3 regions of the Quadrisphaera oryzae genome follow, and region 1 is predicted to be linked to each of the others. Evidence: predicted binding sites of a transcription regulator. Region 1 holds the regulator's gene; each other region holds the start of a gene.
The links. Region 1 encodes HrcA, which represses chaperone genes, less so after heat shock. Its sites were predicted from a motif close to GNTNGCACTCGGNNNNNCCGAGTGCNANC; they were not measured.
Positions count from the first base shown of each region.

Region 1 (4,876 bases):
CGCCGCGACCGCCGGAGCGCAGCCGCGCCGCGCCCAGGCCGCGCAGGGTGACCACCTCGGCGGGCTGGGTGCCGGGCCGGACCTCCACCTCGCGCAGGCCGTCGAGGGTCTCCATCTCCAGCACCGTGCCGAGCGCCGCCGCGGTCATCGGCACGGGCAGGGTGGCGTGCAGGTCCTCGCCGCGGCGGGTGAAGAGGTCGTGCTGGCGCTGGACCACCTCCACGTAGAGGTCGCCGGCGGGACCGCCGCCCGGGCCCACCTCGCCCTGGCCGGACAGCTGGATCCGGGTGCCGGTGTCCACGCCGGCGGGCACGCGGATGGTCAGCGTGCGCCGACGGCGCACGCGGCCGTCACCGGCGCACTCGTTGCACGGGTCGGGGATGGTGGTGCCGTAGCCGCCGCAGGCGGGGCAGGGGGAGGTGGTGAGCACCTGGCCGAGCAGCGACCGGGCGGCGCGCTGCACCTGTCCCTGGCCGTGGCAGACGTCGCAGGTGCGGACCTGGGTGCCCGGCTGGGCGCAGTTCCCGTTGCACGTCGGGCAGACGACGGCGGTGTCGACGGTGATCTCGCGCTCGGCGCCGAAGACGGCCTCGGCGAGGTCCACCTCGAGGCGGATCAGGGCGTCCTGGCCGGGCTGGGCGCGCGAGACCGGGCCGCGCGCGGCGCCGCCCCCACCGCCGAAGAAGGTGCCGAACAGGTCGCCGAGGTCGAAGGCCTGGCCGCCGCCCGGGAACCCGCCGCCGCCGAAGCCGCCGCCGGAGCTGCCGGTCGCGTCGTACACCCGCCGCTTGTCCGGGTTGCTCAGCACCTCGTAGGCGGCCGAGACCTCCTTGAAGCGCTCCCCGGCGTCGGGGTTGACGTCGGGGTGGAGCTGGCGGGCCAGCTTGCGGTAGGCCTTCTTGACGTCCTCGGTGCTCGCGTCGCGCGGCACCCCGAGGGCGGCGTAGTGGTCGGTCGGCACGGGTCAGACGCTCCTGAGGAGTGGGCAGGTCGGTCGGTGCAGCAGGGCGGGCGCGGCAGGTGCGGCGGGGCGGGTCACCGCGCCAGGACCCTGCTGAGGTAGCGGGCGACGGCGCGGACCGCGGCGATCGAGGTCGGGTAGTCCATGCGCGTCGGTCCCAGGATGCCCAGGCGAGCGACCACCTCGCCGCCCGAGCCGTACCCGGAGGCCACGACGGCGGCGTCGGAGAGCCCGCTGTGCACGATCTCGCGGCCGATGCGCACCGAGACGCCGCTGGCGGGGTCGTCCGCCATCTCCGCGAGCAGGCGCAGCACCACCACCTGCTCCTCGATCGCCTCGAGGACGGGCGCCACGGAGGCGGAGAACCCCCCGGCGCCGCGGACGAGGTTGGCGGTGCCCGCCAGCACCATCCGCTCCTCGCGGGTGGCGTCGAGGGCGGAGCGCAGGGCGGCCGCCACGGCACCGGCGGCCGCGGCGTCCTCGGGGCGGGCCGCCGACCAGGAGGCGACCACGCCGTCGAGCGCGACCACGGCCTCGTCGGCACGGCGGCTGGCGGTGGCCGCGTTGAGGCGTCCGCGCAGCTCGGTCACGAGCTCGGGGGCCACCTCGGGCGCCTCGGGCGGCACCTCCACCGAGCGCTGCTCCACGCGGCCGCTGTCGGTGATGAGCACCAGCACCAGCCGGCGCGGGGCCAGCTGGACCAGCTCCACGTGGCGCACCCGGGCGCGGGCCAGGGAGGGGTACTGGATGACGGCCACCTGCTGGGTGAGCTGCGCGAGCGCCCGCACCGTGCGCTCCAGCACGTCGTCGAGGTCGACCGGCTGGCCGCCCTCGCCCAGCAGCCTGTCGATGGCGCGCCGCTCGGCCGGTGACAGCGGGCGCACGGCGGGCAGCCCGTCGACGAAGGCGCGGTAGCCCTTGTCGGTGGGCACCCGGCCGGCGCTGGTGTGGGGCTGGGCGATGAGCCCCTCCTCCTCCAGCGCGGCCATGTCGTTGCGGATGGTGGCCGGGGACACGCCGAGGGCGTGCCGCTCCACGAGCGCCTTGGAGCCGACGGGCTCCTGCGTGGCGACGTAGTCCTCGACGATGGCCCGCAGGACGGCGAGGCGCCGGGGCTCGGTCACGGTGCGTCCCTCCCGCTCGTCGGCACCACTGCTGGCACTCAGCAGCACGGAGTGCCAATCCTACGCCGTCCGGCCGGAGCCGCAGGTAGCGTCGATCGGGTGCCGACTCCCCCGACACCCCCGCGGCGCCCCGCGTCCGCACCGCGGTCCGCGCCGCCAGCAGCGTCGTCGTCCTCAGCGCTCTACGGCGGCTGGGGCGCCTCCGCGCCGCTGCGCCGCGGCGACACCGTCACCGACCCCACCACGGGCCGGCGCCGCGCCCGCACCGCGAGCCGCGAGGTGCCGGCGGCCGTCGGGCTGGTGGTCGAGGACGTCGAGACCGGCTGGAGCGGCGCCGTGGTGCGCGTGGAGAAGGCCGGCGGTGTGCACGTGGTGGTGCTGGAGGACTGGAAGGGCCGCACCCGCAGCTTCCCCCTCGGGCCCGGGTTCCTCGAGGAGGGCCAGCCCGTGCGGCTCGTGCCGCCCGTCGGCCCGCCCCCGGCGGCGCGGACGGCCTCGGGAGCGGCGCCGCTGCGCCCGGGCCGCACCGCCAGCGGGTCCTTCGCCGTGGAGGGCGCCCGCGCCCGCGTGGCGCGCGGCTCGAGGATCTGGGTGGAGGGCAAGCACGACGCCGAGCTCGTGGAGAAGGTCTGGGGTGACGACCTCCGGGTCGAGGGCGTGGTGGTCGAGGGCCTGCAGGGCGTCGACCACCTCGCGGCCGCCGTCGCCGAGTTCCGTCCCGGGCCGGGCCGGCGGGTCGGGGTGCTGGTCGACCACCTCGTGACCGGCTCCAAGGAGACGCGCCTCGTGGCTGACGCGCTGCGCGCCGCGCCCGGCGCCGCCGACCACGTGCTCGTGGTGGGGCACCCCTACGTGGACGTGTGGCAGGCGGTGCGACCGGCGCGGCTCGGGCTGGACGCCTGGCCGGTGGTCCCGCGGGGCCGGCCGTGGAAGGAGGGCGTGCTCGAGGCCCTCGGCTGGCCGCACGACACCCCCGCCGACGTCGCCCGCGGCTGGCAGCGGGTGCTGGGGACCGTGCGGACCATCGGGGACCTGGAGCCGACCCTGTCCGGGCGGGTGGAGGAGCTCATCGACTTCGTCACCGGGGACCAGCTGGACCGCTGACCGCGCGGACGGGGGCAGGAGACGGAGCAGGGGGACGACGAGCAGCGCCGTCCGGGCGTGTGGCGCTGGTGCCGGGTGGCATCTTCCGGAACCCTGGGGGCTGGCCCGCGGAGAGCCCCGGGCCGCGAGGAGGAGAAGTGTCCGAGCAGCCCGGCCGGCCGTCCGACCAGCCTGACCAGCAGCCCGGAGAGGTGCCGCCGCCGCACTACGGCCAGTACGGCAGCGGGTACGGCGAGCAGCCCACCGAGCCCGGCGCCGCGACGGCTCCCGGCGCGGGAGCCCCGTCCTACGGGCACCCGGCGCCGTCCTACGGCCAGCAGCCGCCCCCCGCGCAGCCCGGGTACGGCCAGCAGCTACCGCCCGCGCAGCCCGGGTACGGCCAGCCCGGTCCCCAGCAGGGCCACCCGCCGGCGTACGGCCAGCCCCGCGGCGAGATGAGCCCGCAGGACCAGCGCCTGTGGGCCTGCCTGGCGCACGTGTCGGCGATCGTGGCGGGCCTGCTGCTCAGCGGCCTGTCCGCCTACTTCCTGTACCTGGGCGCAGTCGGCCCGCTGGTGCTGTTCTTCGTGTTCCGCGAGCGGGGCGCGTTCGTGCGCCGGCAGGTGGTGGAGGCGCTGAACTTCCAGATCCTGCTGACGATCGTCTACGTGGCGCTGATCCTGTTGACCGTGGTCACGCTCTTCGTGGGCGCGATCCTCACGGTGCCGCTGCTCGTCGTCGTCGGGGTGGTGGGGCTGGTCTTCGAGATCATCGCGGCGGTCAAGGCCAACCAGGGCGTCGACTACCGCTACCCGGTCAACTGGCGGCTCGTGAAGTGACGCCGGCGGCGCCGTCGCCGGCCCCCTCCCAGCCGAGGAGGGCGCGGACGACGGCGTCGGCCAGCAGGCGCCCCCGCAGCGTCAGCCGCAGCCGCGGCTGCTCGCCGTCGGGGGCGCCGCTGCGTGCGGGGTCCTCGAGGAGGCCGTCGGCCACGAGGCGCGGCACCTGCGCGAGCCCGGTGGGCGGCACGAGCGAGGTCGGCAGCCCCTCGGCCAGGCGGACGCCGAGGAGCACGGCCTCCACGGCGCGCGCGTCGTCGTCGAGGACCTCCCGGCCCACCGCGGGGCTGGTGCCCGCGGCGAGGCGGCGGGCCCACGCGGCGGGGTGCTTGGCGTTCCACCAGCGCACGCCGCCGACGTGGCTGTGCGCGCCGGGGCCGGCGCCCCACCAGTCCTGCCCGCGCCAGTAGGCGACGTTGTGGCGGCAGGCGTCGGCGGGCGTGCGCGCCCAGTTGCTCACCTCGTACCAGCCGTACCCGGCGTCGCGGAGCACGGCGTCGGCGAGCTCGTACTGGGCGGCCTCGTCGTCGGGGTCGGGCGCGGGCAGCTCGCCGCGGCGCACCCGGGCGGCCATGGCCGTCCCCTCCTCCACCACCAGGGCGTAGGCGGAGAGGTGGTCGGGCTCGCAGGCGAGCGCGGCGTCCAGGCTGGTGCGCCAGTCCGCCAGGGACTCCCCCGGCGCGCCGTAGATGAGGTCCAGGCTGACGGCGAGGCCCGCCTCGCGGGCCCAGCGGACGGCCTGCGGCACGCGGGCCGGGTCGTGAGTGCGCTCGAGGACGGCGAGGACGTGCGGCACCGCCGACTGCATCCCGAAGCTCACGCGCGTGTACCCGGCCGCCGCGAGCTCGGCGAGCGAGGCGGGGGTGACG
Region 1 is NZ_JACNME010000008.1:108,417-113,292, forward strand. It holds gene dnaJ (molecular chaperone DnaJ) at 1-961, opposite strand, end outside; gene hrcA (heat-inducible transcriptional repressor HrcA) at 1,036-2,085, opposite strand; gene H7K62_RS15180 (DUF3097 family protein) at 2,296-3,189, shown strand; gene H7K62_RS24090 (DUF4870 domain-containing protein) at 3,327-4,007, shown strand; gene hemW (radical SAM family heme chaperone HemW) at 3,985-4,876, opposite strand, start outside.

Region 2 (4,876 bases), on a different contig from region 1:
CGAGGTCCTCGGGGGTGTAGCGGCGGTGCGAGCCGGTCTCGTGCTCGCTGGGGCCCAGGCCGTAGCGGCGGGCCCACGTCCGCAGGGTCGCGGGGGCGACGCCGAGGCGCCGCGCGGCGGCCGCGACGCCCAGCGACACGCCCGAGGGGGCGGCGTTGGGGGTGGGCACCCCGCCAGTGTGGTCGGGTGGTCATGACGTCGCCACCGCGCCCCCCGCGCAGCACCCGGGAGGACGCCGACCGACCGTCGCGCCCCGCGCGGTGGCGCCCTGCGCCACATCACACGAACGGCCCAGTGCCAGGTCCTTGAACAACCTCTGACGCGGTTGTAGTGTCGTCTTCAACGAGCCCGGGCCACCGCGAGGTGGCTCTGAGCACGGAGTACCCCACCCGGCGCGGATCCACACCCGCACCGGAGGGGGTGCACCCGCACGCTGCACCGGCTCCCCAGAACACCACGCACCACCACGCCTTCCGGAGGAACCCATGGCTGAGATCTCGCGCCTCCCCGGCCCCGTCGCCGACATCTGGGAGTGGCAGCTGCAGGGCTCGTGCCGCGAGCACGACACCAACCTGTTCTTCCACCCCGAGGGCGAGCGCGGCCCGGCCCGCCGCAACCGCGACGCCGCCGCCGTGGCCATCTGCTCCGCCTGCCCGGTCGTCGAGGACTGCCGCCAGCACGCCCTCACCGTGCGCGAGCCCTACGGCGTCTGGGGCGGCCTCACCGAGGACGACCGCGAGCGCATCTACGCGGCCCAGCGCTCCCGCCGCACCCCGAACACCGTGGTCGCCGAGACGCGCATCGCCGAGGTCGGCTGACCGCAGAGCTCACGACGAGGGCCCCGGACCTGCTGGTCCGGGGCCCTCGTCGTCGCCCGCCCGCGTCGTCAGGGCCGGGCAAGGGGGGTGCACGGTGCCCGCTGGGTGGCCTGGCTGCCGGGCGCAGGCACCGCACCCGGGCACGAGCCCACCCCGTGGGCAGCAGGCCACCTCGCTGGCCACCTCGCTGGCCACCTCGCTGGTCACCGCGGAGCGGTCCCGGACGCGGCAGAGCCCCCCGGACCAGCGGTCCGGGGGGCTCCGACGTGCGCCCGGTCACCCGGGCGGAGCGTCAGCTCAGTGGCTGTGCCCGTGGCCGGCGGCCGCGGGGGCCTCCTCCTCGGGCTTGTCCACCACGAGAGTGTCGGTGGTGAGCACCATCGACGCGATCGAGGCGGCGTTGCGCAGCGCGGAGCGCGTGACCTTGACCGGGTCGATGACGCCCGCGGCCACGAGGTCGACGTACTCGCCGGTGGCGGCGTTGAGGCCGTGACCGGCCTCCAGGCCGCGCACCTTCTCGACGGCCACGTAGCCCTCGAGGCCCGCGTTCTCGGCGATCCAGCGCAGCGGCTCGGCGGCCGAGCGGCGGACGATCTGCGCGCCGGTGGCCTCGTCGCCGGTGAGCTCCAGGGCGTCGATGGCGGAGACGGCCTGGATGAGGGCCGAGCCGCCGCCGGCGACGATGCCCTCCTCGATGGCCGCGCGGGTCGCCGAGACGGCGTCCTCGATGCGGTGCTTCTTCTCCTTGAGCTCGACCTCGGTGGCCGCGCCGACCTTGATGACGCAGACGCCGCCGGCCAGCTTGGCCAGGCGCTCCTGCAGCTTCTCGCGGTCCCAGTCGGAGTCGGTGTTCTCGATCTCGGCCTTGACCTGGCGCACGCGGTCGGACACGGCGTCGGCGTCGCCGCCGCCGTCGATGATCGTGGTGTCGTCCTTGGTGATGACCACGCGGCGCGCGGACCCGAGGACCTCCAGGCCCACCTGGTCCAGCTTGAGGCCGACCTCGGGGCTGACCACCTGGGCGCCGGTGAGGATGGCGATGTCCTGGAGGATCGCCTTGCGGCGGTCACCGAAGGCCGGGGCCTTGACGGCGGCGGCGGTGAAGGTGCCGCGGATCTTGTTGACGACGAGCGTCGACAGGGCCTCGCCGTCGACGTCCTCGGCGATGATGAACAGCGGCTTGGAGGTCTGCAGGACCTTCTCCAGCAGCGGCAGCAGCTCCTGGACGGAGCTGATCTTGCCCTGCGAGAGCAGCACGTGCGCGTCCTCGAGGACGGCCTCCATGCGCTCGGAGTCGGTGACGAAGTAGGGCGAGATGTAGCCCTTGTCGAACTGCATGCCCTCGGTGAAGTCGAGCTCGAGGTTCATCGAGGACGACTCCTCGACGGTGATGACGCCGTCCTTGCCGACCTTGTCGAAGGCCTCGGCGAGCAGGTCGCCGACGGAGGAGTCCTGCGCGGAGATGGTGGCGACCTGGGCGATCTCGCCCTTGTCGTCGATGTCGCGCGCGGTGGCGAGCAGCTTCTCGGAGACCGCGTCGACGGCCTTGTCGATGCCGCGCTTGAGCCCGGCGGGGCTGGCGCCGGCGGCGACGTTGCGCAGGCCCTCCTTGACCATGGCCTGCGCCAGGACGGTCGCGGTGGTGGTGCCGTCACCCGCGACGTCGTTGGTCTTGGTGGCGACCTCCTTGGCGAGCTGGGCGCCGAGGTTCTCGTACGGGTCGTCCAGCTCCACCTCGCGGGCGATGGTGACGCCGTCGTTGGTGATGGTGGGAGCGCCCCACTTCTTGTCGATGACCACGTTGCGGCCCTTCGGGCCGAGGGTCACCTTCACGGCGTTCGCGAGGGCGTCGACCCCGCGCTCGAGGGCGCGGCGGGCGTTCTCGTCGAACTGCAGCTGCTTGGCCATGTCCTTCTTCCTGATGGCGTGCTGGTGGCTGACGGCTCGCTGACCGGCCGGCGGCGCGTCAGCGGGGTGCGGGACGGCGAACGCCCCGGGGCCCCCGCCGGACGGCGGTGGGGCCGCCGGGGCGAGCCGTGATCAGAGGTCGATCAGATCTGCGGTGTCGCTCAGGCGACGACGGCGAGCACGTCGCGCGCCGAGAGCACGAGCAGCTCCTGGCCGCCGTACTTCACCTCGGTGCCGCCGTACTTGGAGTAGATGACCTTGTCGCCGACCTTGACGTCGAGCGGCACGCGGTTGCCGTTGTCGTCGATGCGGCCCGGGCCCACGCTCAGGACCTCGCCCTCCTGGGGCTTCTCCTTGGCGGTGTCCGGGATGACGAGGCCGGATGCGGTGGTCTGCTCGGCGTCGAGGGGCTTGACGACGATGCGGTCCTCGAGCGGCTTGATGGAGACCGACACGGGCGGACCTCCCCTTCGCTGGTGGTGCGGAACGGACGGATGCGCGCGCCGGGGGCCGGTGCGTCGTCGCGGGTGCCGCTCCGACCTCGGGCGCTGGCACTCTCACAGGGAGAGTGCCAAGAAGGACAGTAGTGAGGCCGTCAGCACTCGGTCAACCCGAGTGCCAGCCCGCCCCGCCGAGGACGCCCGCTCAGACCAGCGAGCAGACGGTCTTGCCCTCGAGGTAGCCCGCCAGCCCCTCCATCCCGTTCTCCACGCCCCACCCGGACGTCCGCCGGCCGCCCTTGACGAGCTCCGGGGAGAACACCGCGTGGCAGTTCACCCACACCGTCCCCGCGCGCACGCCGTCGACCACCCGCTGCGCGGTGCGCAGGTCGCGCGTCCACACGCTGGCGGCCAGGCCGTAGTCGGTGTCGTCGGCCGCGGCGACCACCTCCTCGAGGTCGTCGAACGGCGCCACGACCACCACGGGGCCGAAGACCTCCTCGCGCACCAGCGGCGAGGAGGGGTCGGCCCCGACGACGACGGCGGGCGCGAAGAAGCAGCCGCCGCCGGAGGCGTCCTCCACCGGACCACCGCCGCCCACGACCTGCGCCCCGGCAGCGACGCCGTCGGCCAGGCGCTGGGCCACCCGCTCCGCGTGCGCGGGGCTCGCGAGCGGCCCGAGCTGGGAGGAGGGGTGCAGCCCGTGCCCGAGCGCCTGCGCCGCGGCCTGCGCGGCGAGCGCCTCGACGAAGGCGTCGTGCGCGGCGCGCTGCACGTAGACGCGCGACCCGGCCACGCACACCTGGCCGGAGTTGGCGAAGACGCCGCGCGCCACGCCAGGCACCGCGGAGGCCATGTCGGCGTCGGCCATGACGACGGCCGGCGACTTGCCGCCCAGCTCCAGGGTGAGCCGGGGCAGGTGGCCGCCGGGACGCCCGGCGGACCTCACGAGAGCGCGCCCGGTGGCGGTGGAACCGGTGAAGGCCACCTTGTCGACGCCCGCGTGCTCCGCGAGCGCCGCCCCGACCGCGCCGCCGCCGGTCAGCAGCGACACGACCCCGCGGGGCAGGCCCGCCTCCCCCAGGGCGCGGACCACGAGCTGGACCAGCCGCACGGACGTCAGCGGGGTGTCCTCAGCGGGCTTGAGGACGACGACGCACCCGGCCGCCAGCGCTGGCGCCACCTTCATGGCGGCCATGAGCAGGGGCGAGTTCCACGGCGTGATCGCGGCGACCACGCCCACGGGCTCCAGCACGGTGCTCGCGACGAGGCGCGTCCCCGGCGCCGCGTACGGGGGCAGCGGCGCCGAGGGACGGAACGTCGTGCCGGTGACCTTGGTGGCGGCTCCCGCGAAGTAGCGGAACTGCTCGGCGGCGCCGGCCACCTCCCCGCGGGCCGTGGCGAGGGTCTTGCCCTGGTCGAGCACCTCCAGCTGTGCGAGCTCCTCGGCGTGCTCGGCCAGCAGGTCCGCCACCCGCCACAGCAGGCGGCCGCGCGCCGAGGGCGTCGCCGCCCACCAGGAGGTGCTGCCCCGGTCGTCGAGGACGGCCCGGGCCGCCTCGACGGCGGGTCCCACGTCCTCGGCGCAGGCCTCGGCCACCTCGGCGAGCACCGCCCTGGTGGCCGGGTCGCGAGTGGTCCGGCGCTCCCCGGTCGCGGCGGGGTGCCACTGCCCCGCGGTGAACAGCCCCGCCGGCTCGGAGCACCACG
Region 2 is NZ_JACNME010000001.1:230,396-235,271, forward strand. It holds gene H7K62_RS21430 (MerR family transcriptional regulator) at 1-169, opposite strand, end outside; gene H7K62_RS00970 (WhiB family transcriptional regulator) at 486-818, shown strand; gene groL (chaperonin GroEL) at 1,116-2,726, opposite strand; gene groES (co-chaperone GroES) at 2,888-3,181, opposite strand; gene H7K62_RS00985 (aldehyde dehydrogenase family protein) at 3,372-4,876, opposite strand, start outside.
Region 2: a site for HrcA is predicted at 3,321-3,349, ahead of groES (co-chaperone GroES). Genes of this name have one in related genera too.

Region 3 (4,876 bases), on a different contig from region 1:
GTGCTCGACCCGCGCGCCGGCCTCAGCGGTCGAGGGGCAGGGGGTCCGGCCGCTTGGCGGTCAGGCCGTCCCCGCTGGAGCGGCCCTCCAGCCGCCGCCGCACCCACGGCGCCAGGTGGGTGCGCGCCCAGGCGGCGTCCTGCCCGGCGCGCGCCAGGCGGGTCGGAGAGGGCTGCGGGGGCAGTGGGGTGGACCACAGCCGCTCGGCCTCGCCGAGCTCCCCGCCGTGCAGGCCGCGCACCGTCGCCGCGGCGAGCAGGGCCACCCGCTCGTGGCCCTGGGGGGCCAGGTGGATCCGGTCGGGCGCCCACAGCCGCAGGTCGTACAGGGCCCGCATCGACCACAGGTCCAGCACCAGGGCGTCCCAGCGCTGGGCGATGCGCCACACGTGGAGGTTGAAGGTGGCTACGCGCCCGCGGGTCATCCGCACCACCGGCAGGCCCACCGGGTCGAAGCCCGCGCACAGCAGGACCTGGGCGCCGGCGGTGCGGGCCGTCCCCACTGCGTCGTCGAGGGAGGTCGCGAGGGCGTCCACGTCCACGCTGGGCCGCAGGATGTCGTTGCCGCCGGCGCTGATGCTCAGCAGGTCCGGGGCCAGCGCCAGCGCGCGCGGCAGCTGCTCGTCGAGGACCTCGCGCATCCGCTTGCCGCGCACGGCCAGGTTGGCGTACTCCAGCGACCGGCCCGCGGCGCGCGCGTCGTCGTCGAGGAGCTCGGCGAGGCGGTCGGCCCACCCGCGGTGCCGGCCCGGGGTGCGGGGGTCGGGGTCGTCGATGCCCTCGCTGAAGGAGTCTCCGACGGCGACGTACCGCCGGTACGTGCGCAGCGGTGCAGCGTCCACGCGGCGCACGCTAGCGCCCCTCGCCCAGGAACTCGTTGCTCAGGGCAGCGACCAGTCCACCGGGTCGGCGCCCTGCGCCCGCAGGGCGTCGTCCACGGCGGTGAAGGGGCGGGAGCCGTGGAACCCCCGTGAGGCCGACAGCGGGCTCGGATGGACCCCGCTGATGACGGCGGTCCCGGCGAGCAGCGGCGCGGCGGTCTGCGCGTCCCGCCCCCACAGCACCGACACCAGCGGACCGCCCCGGGTGGCGAGGGCGCGCACGGCGGCGTCGGTGACGCGCTCCCAGCCGAGGCGCCGGTGGGAGCCGGAGTCCCCCGCGCGCACGGTGAGCACCCGGTTGAGCAGCAGCACGCCCCGCTCCGCCCACGGCGAGAGGTCCCCCGTGCTGGGGGAGGGCAGCCCCGTGTCGGCCACCAGCTCCTTGAGCAGGTTGCGCAGCGTCGGGGGCAGCGGCCGCACGTGCGGTGCCACGGAGAACGCGAGCCCGACCGCGTGCCCGGGGCGCGGGTAGGGGTCCTGTCCGAGCAGCAGCACCCGCACCGCCTCCAGCGGCTGCTCGAAGGCGCGCAGCACGTGCTCGGGCGCCGGCAGCACCTCCTCGCCGCCCGCGCGGCGCGCGGCGAGCTCGGCCCCCAGGCGGGCCAGCTCCTCCTCGACGGGCGCCAGGGCGGCGGCCCAGCTGGGGTGGACGGCGGCGAGCGGGGACGGCGGGAGGGGAGCGGGCACGCTCCCACGCTGCCCTGCCGGGCGCGCCTCTGCCAGGGTGGGGCGGTGGCGCTGTCGCAGCGGGACCTGGAGGTGCTGGCCCTGGAGCGGCGCACCTTCCGCCGCCGCGGCGAGAAGGAGCAGGCGGTCCGCGACGAGCTGGACATGTCGGCCACCCGCTACTACCAGCGCCTCAACGCCCTCCTGGACGACCCGGACGCCCTCGCCGTCGACCCGGTGCTCGTCGGACGGCTGCGGCGGCTGCGCGCGCAGCGCACCGCGGGGCGCGACCTCGACGTCGACCCCCAGCCCGAGCCCGGCCCCTGACGCGCCGCGCGTCAGCGCGTTCCACCCTCGCAGCGCCCCCCGAGCACGTACCGTCGACGCGTGAGCTCGCCGTACCCGCGTGACGACTTCGACGCCGTCACCCCGCCGCGCGACGGCCGCCGCGGCGCTCACCGCGCCGCGCCCGCGCGCCCCGGCGGCGTCCTCGCGCCCGTGGTCGTGGCGCTCGTCGTGGCGGCCTCGGTCGGCGTCGGCGTCGTCGCCTACAGCACCCTCGGCAACCCCGCCTCCGCGTCCGGCGCCGGCGCGGCCGCGGCAGCAGCCGGGACCGAGCCGTCCGCCGCCGCCCAGGACCCCTCCGCCGGCGCGGGCGCCGCCTCCGCTCCCGCGGCGTCCCCGGCCGGGTCGCCGAGCGCGAGCTCCTCGGCCTCCGCGGGCGCGAAGGCCCCCGTCGTCGTCCTCAACGGCACCTCCACCTCGGGCCTCGCCGCGAAGGAGGCGGCGAAGGTGCGGGCCCAGGGCTGGCAGGTCGCCAGCACCGGCAACGCCAGCGCCGCCCAGCGCTCCGCCCACGCGGCCACCACCGTGCTGTACCCCAGCGCGCAGCTCGAGGGCTCCGCGAAGGCGCTCGCGGCCGCGATCGGCGCCACCGCGGCCCTGGACCCGTCGGCGCAGGCCGGGTCGCTGACGGTCCTCCTGCGCTGACCCGCGCCCCCGCCCGTCCTCCGCGGGTGGGACAGCGCCTCGGACGGGGGGCAGGCCCTGCGGAGCCCCACCGGCGGCGGCCCCGAGATCCGTCTGCCGCAGGTCGCGCGGGGTGGTGGGCGCCGCGCGCCGCCCGCGGACGCGGCGGCGGCGCGGCCCGGAGGCCGCCGGCACGCCGCTGACCTGCTCGTGGACCTCGCCCAGCGGGCTCGCGGGCCGCTACCCTGCGGCTCGGTCGATCAGTTCAAGTGGCGACAGGACTCCTCCAGCACGCACGCCAGGGGGGCCGCACGGGGGGCCGCGAGGTCCCACGGACTCCAGACCCGGGGTCGGGCGCACTGCCCCTCCTCGACCACCGCACCGCTGCAGGAGCACGCACCATGGCACTCGGAACCGTGAAGTGGTTCAACGCTGAGAAGGGGTACGGGTTCATCACCGTCGACGGTGGCCCGGACGTCTTCGTCCACTGGTCCGCCATCCAGATGGACGGCTACCGCTCCCTCGAGGAGGGGCAGGCCGTCGAGTTCGAGGTCGGCACCGGTCAGAAGGGCCCGCAGGCGGAGGCCGTCCGCCTCGCTGGCGCCTGATCCCCTGGTCCGACGGCGCCGTCCCCCGCGGGGGGCGGCGCCGTCGGCGCGTCCGGGGTGCGCCCGACGGGAGGGCGTGTTTGCACTCGGCGGGTGAGAGTGCCAATCTGGTACCTGGCACTCGGTGACCCCGAGTGCCAGCACAGGACCTGGGAGCCCAGCGCTCCCCGGCCGTGCTGGGCGAGCCGCAGGCCCCCGGGTGCAGGCCCGGCGGGACGGCGGCGTCCGTCGCGGGCGCCCGGCCGGTCGGCAGCACCACCCGAACCGCCTGATACGCCACCCGTTCCGGAGGAGCACCGCTCATGGCGAAGACCATTTCCTTCAACGAGGAGGCCCGCCGCGGTCTCGAGCGGGGCATGAACACCCTCGCCGACGCCGTCAAGGTCACCCTCGGCCCCAAGGGCCGCAACGTCGTGCTGGAGAAGAAGTGGGGCGCCCCCACGATCACCAACGACGGCGTCTCGATCGCCAAGGAGATCGAGCTCGAGGACCCCTACGAGAAGATCGGGGCCGAGCTCGTCAAGGAGGTCGCCAAGAAGACCGACGACGTCGCGGGTGACGGCACCACCACCGCGACCGTCCTCGCCCAGGCGATGGTCCGCGAGGGCCTGCGCAACGTCGCCGCCGGCGCCAACCCGATGGCCCTCAAGCGCGGCATCGAGAAGGCCGTCGCGGCCGTCTCCGACCAGCTGCTCGCCAACGCCGTGGACGTCGAGACCCGCGAGCAGATCGCGGCGACCGCCTCGATCTCCGCCGCCGACGCCGCCATCGGCGACCTCATCGCCGAGGCGATGGACAAGGTCGGCAAGGAGGGCGTGATCACGGTCGAGGAGAGCAACACCTTCGGCCTGGAGCTCGAGCTCACCGAGGGCATGCGCTTCGACAAGGGCTACATCTCGCCCTACTTCGTCACCGACGGCGAGCGCATGGAGGCGGTGCTCGAGGACCCGTACATCCTCATCGCCAACTCCAAGATCTCCTCGATCAAGGACCTGCTGCCGCTGCTCGAGAAGGTCACCCAGTCGGGCAAGCCGCTGGTGATCATCGCCGAGGACGTCGAGGGCGAGGCCCTGGCCACGCTCGTCGTCAACAAGATCCGCGGCATCTTCCGCTCCGCCGCCGTCAAGGCGCCGGGCTTCGGCGACCGCCGCAAGGCCATGCTCCAGGACATCGCGATCCTGTCCGGCGGCCAGGTCATCTCCGAGGAGGTCGGCCTCAAGCTCGACACCGCGGGCCTGGACCTGCTGGGCCGCGCCCGCAAGGTGGTCATCACCAAGGACGAGACCACCATCGTCGAGGGTGCTGGCGACGCCGACCAGATCGCTGGTCGCGTCAACCAGATCCGCACCGAGATCGAGCGCAGCGACTCCGACTACGACCGCGAGAAGCTCCAGGAGCGCCTCGCCAAGCTCGCCGGCGGCGTGGCCGTCATCAAGGCGGGCGCGGCCACCGAGGTCGAGCTCAAGGAGCGCAAGCACCGCATCGAGGACGCCGTCCGCAACGCGAAGGCGGCCGTCGAGGAGGGCATCGTCGCCGGCGGCGGCGTGGCCCTCATCCAGGCCGGCTCCAAGGCCTTCACCGACCTGCAGCTCTCGGGTGACGAGGCGACCGGCGCGAACATCGTCAAGGTCGCCATCGAGGCCCCGCTGAAGCAGATCGCCGTCAACGCCGGCCTCGAGGGCGGCGTCGTGGCGGAGAAGGTGCGCAACCTCCCCGTCGGGCAGGGCCTGAACGCCGCCACCAACGAGTACGT
Region 3 is NZ_JACNME010000009.1:95,521-100,396, reverse strand. It holds gene H7K62_RS15800 (SGNH/GDSL hydrolase family protein) at 23-841, opposite strand; gene H7K62_RS15795 (uracil-DNA glycosylase) at 881-1,567, opposite strand; gene H7K62_RS15790 (DUF3263 domain-containing protein) at 1,613-1,873, shown strand; gene H7K62_RS24130 (LytR C-terminal domain-containing protein) at 1,934-2,536, shown strand; gene H7K62_RS15780 (cold-shock protein) at 2,917-3,123, shown strand; gene groL (chaperonin GroEL) at 3,426-4,876, shown strand, end outside.
Region 3: a site for HrcA is predicted at 3,237-3,265, ahead of groL (chaperonin GroEL). Genes of this name have one in related genera too.